DNA from 2 places in the Actinomadura sp. WAC 06369 genome. Region 2 is predicted to be linked to the other one. Evidence: riboswitches for the same ligand, from Rfam matches in the RefSeq annotation. Region 2 holds a riboswitch; the other holds the start of a gene.

Region 1 (2,182 bases), on a different contig from region 2:
CGTCCGGCGGACGACCTCGTCGTTCAGCGCGGCGGCCACGCCGGTCGGCGCCGCGCTCACGGCCGCGACGGCGGCGGCGACGCTCGTGCCCGCGGGCAGCTCGCGCGGCTCGCCGTTGACGATGACCTTCATCGCTTCACCTCGGAGAATCGGTCGGGGGAGAACGGGCGGGCGACCTCGGGCACCGGGTCGCCGAGCAGCGCCGCGGACAGCACGTCCGCCGAGACCGGCGCGAGCAGCACGCCGTGCCGGAAGTGCCCGGTGCCGAGGACCAGCCCCGGCACGTCCGAGGCGCCCATGACCGGGGCGTTGTCGGGGGAGCCGGGCCGCAGCCCGGCGGTGACCTCGGCGAACTCGAGCTCGGTGACGCCGGGGATCAGCTCGCGGGCGTCCCGCAGCAGCTCCCACAGCCCGCCGGCGGTCACGCGGGTGTCGAACCCGAGCTCCTCCTGCGTGGCGCCGAGGACGATCTCGCCGTCGTCCGCGCGCGGCACCAGGTACACCGGCGAGCCCTTCACCAGCCCCCGGACGCACCGCCGCAGGAACGGCACGCGGGTGCGCAGCCGGATCACCTGCCCCTTGACGGGGCGGACGGGCGGGACGGTCCCGGCGGGCAGGCCGTCGAGGTCGCCCGACCAGGGGCCCGCGGACAGCAGGACGCGGTCGGCCCGCAGGACCGTCCCGTCGTCCAGGCGGACGCCCGCCGCCGCGTCCCGCTCGACGACCACGCCCGCCGCGCGGCGCCGCACGATCCGCACGCCGGACTTCTCGCACGCCGCGAGCAGCGCCGCGGCGAGCCGGCGCGGGTCGACGGACCCGTCCCGCGGGGCGAGCAGCCCGCCCCGCACGCCCGGCGCCAGCATCGGCTCCTGCTTGCGGCACTCCCGGCCGGTGAGCGCCTCGACGGGGAGGCCGAGGCTCTCCTGGAAGCGGCGCAGGTCGTCCAGGACGGCCAGGTCGTCGGAGTCGAACGCGACCTGGAGCAGGCCGTCGTCGCGGTACCCGGTGGCGGTCCCGGTGAATTCCTCCAGTTCCGCCACGAACGCGTCGTAGCGGTCGTGGGCCGCGAGGTTGAGCCGCAGCAGCGGCTCCTCGCCGTAGGCCAGCTCGCTGACAGGGGTGATCATGCCCGCGGCGACGGCCGTCGCGCCGCCCGCGGGCGCGGGATCGACGAGGGTCACCGCGCCGCCCCGGCCGGCCGTCCGCCACGCCGCGGCCAGGCCGACGATCCCGGCCCCGATGACGACGATCTCCATTCGCGCTCCCTTCGCCGGCATGATCCGGATCAGGTCAGGCGGTCGGCGGCCCGGTCAGCCGCCCTCTCAGCCCGGTCGCACCGGACTCCCGCGGGTGTTCTGGGTGGTCTTCCCCCACTTTACGACCGCTGTGACGTACATGACCGTCTGGACACATGTCCAGGCAAAAGCGGCCCCACTAAGGTGAGCGCCATGGAGAGGCTTGTTGTCGTGGGTGGCGGGCTGGCCGGCGTGCGCGCCGTGGAGGCCCTGCGCAGGAAGGGGTACGAGGGCGCGCTCACCCTCGTCTCGGCCGAGCGGCACCGGCCGTACGACCGGCCGCCGCTGTCGAAGGCCGTCCTCGCGGGCGACTCCGACGACACCACCGTCGACGCCGACTGGGACGCCCTGCGCTGCGAGCTCCTCCTCGGCGAGCGGGCCACCGCGCTGCGCCCCGGCGCGCCCGGCCGCGGCGGCGTCGTCGCCACCACGGCCGGCGACCTGCCCTTCGACGGCCTGGTCATCGCCACCGGCGCGGCCCCGATCACGCTGCCCGGCGACGGCCGCCAGCACGTCGTCCGCACCATCGAGGACGCCCGCGAGCTGCGCGGCCTCCTCGTCCCGGGCGCCCGCGTCGCGATCGTCGGCGCGGGCTGGATCGGCGCCGAGGTCGCCACCACCGCCGCGAGGAAGGGCTGCGCGGTCACCGTCGTCGAGGCCGCCGACACGCCCCTCGCGAACGCGCTCGGCGCCGAGGCCGGCGCCCTGACCGCGCCCTGGTACGCCGAGGCCGGCGTCGAGCTCCGCACCGGCGTCAAGGTCGCCGAGGTCGACGGGCGCGGCCTCGTCCTGGCCGCCGACGGGGCGCCCGGCCGCATCGACGCCGACGCGGTCGTCGTCGGCGTCGGCGTCCGGCCCGACCTCGGCTGGCTCGCCGGCTCAGGCCT
Region 2 (2,182 bases):
CGCGATGTCGGTGGTCAGCGGCCCGAGCGTGTAGAACGGGGCGCCGTCGCACCACTCCTGCTGGAGGTCGACGTTCTCCTTGATCTTGTGCATCGGGACGTGCCCGGGCCCCTCGTTCATGACCTGGTTGTCGTACTCGGCCGCGATGCGCGTCAGCTCGCCCTGAGTGCGCAGCTCCGCGAACTGCGCCTCGTCGTTGGCGTCGGCGATCGAGCCGGGCCGCAGCCCGTCCCCGAGCGACCACGTGACGTCGTAGGCAGCGAAGATCTCGCACAGCTCCCGGAAGTGCGTGTACAGGAAGTTCTCCTCGTGGTGCGCCAGGCACCACGCCGCCATGATCGACCCGCCGCGCGACACGATGCCGGTCTTGCGGCGCGCCGTCAGCGGGACGTACCGCAGCAGCACGCCCGCGTGGACGGTCATGTAGTCGACGCCCTGCTCGGCCTGCTCGATCACGGTGTCGCGGAAGACCTCCCAGGTCAGCTCGGCCGGGTCGCCGCCGACCTTCTCCACCGCCTGGTACAGCGGGACGGTCCCCACCGGGACGGGCGAGTTCCGCAGGATCCACTCGCGGGTGGTGTGGATGTCGCGGCCCGTCGACAGGTCCATGATCGTGTCGGCGCCCCACCGGGTCGCCCACGTCATCTTCTCCACCTCGTCCTCGATCGAGGACGCCACCGCCGAGTTCCCGATGTTGGCGTTCACCTTCACCAGGAAGTTCCGGCCGATGATCATCGGCTCGATCTCGGGATGGTTGACGTTCGCCGGCAGCACCGCGCGGCCCGCCGCCAGCTCGTCCCGGACGAACTCCGGCGCGACGCCCTCGCGCAGCGCGACGAACTCCATCTCGGGCGTGATCTCCCCGCGCCGCGCGTAGGCGCGCTGGGTGACGGCCCCGCCGGACGCCCGGCGCGGCCGCCGCGCGGGGAACGCCGCGCCCTCCCGCAGCGGATCGCCGGACCGGCGCCCGTCGTCCTCGGGGCGCGCGGCGCGCCCGTCGTAGGCGGCGGTGTCGCCGCGCTCGGCGATCCACGCGTCCCGCAGGGCCGGCAGGCCCCGGCGGACGTCGGTCTCGAAGGCGGGGTCGGTGTACGGTCCCGACGTGTCGTACAGGACCATGGCGTCGCCGTTGGTCAGCGGCACCTCCCGCATCGGCACCCGCACATCGGGCCGGGAGCCCTGCAGGTACGTCTTGCGGGCGGCCTGAACCACAGATTCGTTCACGACTCGATCTCTCCCTACGCCGGCATTACCCGGTCAGGTTCATGCGGTCAGCGGCCGTGCCAGCCGCTATCTCAGCCCGGTTCGCCGGGCCCCCGCGTCGGTCGTGATCGACGGTAACCCCTGCCGCCCCCGTTGCCGCAACCGGGGAGCATGGGGTAGACGCGCGCGTGCCGCCCCCGGTGACCGGGGGCGGCACGCGCGTCCGTTCCGCGGCGGGCGGGCCGCCGGCGTCCTACACCGCCGCCGGCGCTCCTCCCGCCGTCACGCGGGACGGGTCAGACCAGGCCGGTCAGACCAGGCCGGTCAGACCAGGCCCTGCGCGAGCATCGCGTCGGCGACCCGCTCGAAGCCGGCGATGTTGGCGCCGACGACGTAGTCGCCGGGGGCGCCGTACCGCTCGGCGGTCTCGAAGCAGGTGGCGTGGATGTCGCGCATGATCCGCGCCAGTTCGCTCTCGACCTGCGAGAACGTCCATGACTCGCGGCCCGCGTTCTGCCGCATCTCCAGCGCGCTGACCGCCACGCCGCCCGCGTTCGCGGCCTTCCCGGGCCCGAACGCCACGCCGGCGTCCTGCAGGATGTGGACGGCCTCGGGCGTCGTCGGCATGTTCGCGCCCTCCGCCACCGCCTTCACCCCGTTGCGGACGAGGATCCGGGCGGACTCGGCGTCCAGCTCGTTCTGGGTCGCCGACGGCAGCGCGATGTCGGCCGGCACGTCCCAGACCCGCCCCGCCGGGACGAACCGGGCCGAGGCGCCGCGCAGCTCCGCGTAGTCGGAGACGCGGCCCCGGTCGACCTCCTTGACGTGCTTGAGCAGGTCGAGGTCGATGCCCTTCTCGTCGACGACGTAGCCGCCCGAGTCGGACACGGTGATGACGTTCGCGCCGAGCGCCTGCGCCTTCTCGATCGAGTAGATGGCGACGTTGCCGGACCCGGACACCACGACCTGCTGCCCGTCG

The links. Region 2 has a riboswitch for thiamine pyrophosphate ahead of thiC (phosphomethylpyrimidine synthase ThiC). Riboswitches for the same ligand answer to the same signal wherever they lie in the genome.
Region 1: another riboswitch for thiamine pyrophosphate. It lies ahead of thiO (glycine oxidase ThiO); the one in region 2 lies ahead of thiC (phosphomethylpyrimidine synthase ThiC).

Annotation. Positions count from the first base shown of each region.
Region 1 is NZ_QHJN01000260.1:2,000-4,181, forward strand. Features, by position in the region: gene thiS (sulfur carrier protein ThiS) at 1-132, opposite strand, end outside; gene thiO (glycine oxidase ThiO) at 129-1,256, opposite strand; TPP riboswitch at 1,246-1,358, opposite strand; gene DMH08_RS37430 (NAD(P)/FAD-dependent oxidoreductase) at 1,449-2,182, shown strand, end outside.
Region 2 is NZ_QHJN01000017.1:40,133-42,314, forward strand. Features, by position in the region: gene thiC (phosphomethylpyrimidine synthase ThiC) at 1-1,224, opposite strand, end outside; TPP riboswitch at 1,216-1,330, opposite strand; gene gdhA (NADP-specific glutamate dehydrogenase) at 1,528-2,182, opposite strand, start outside.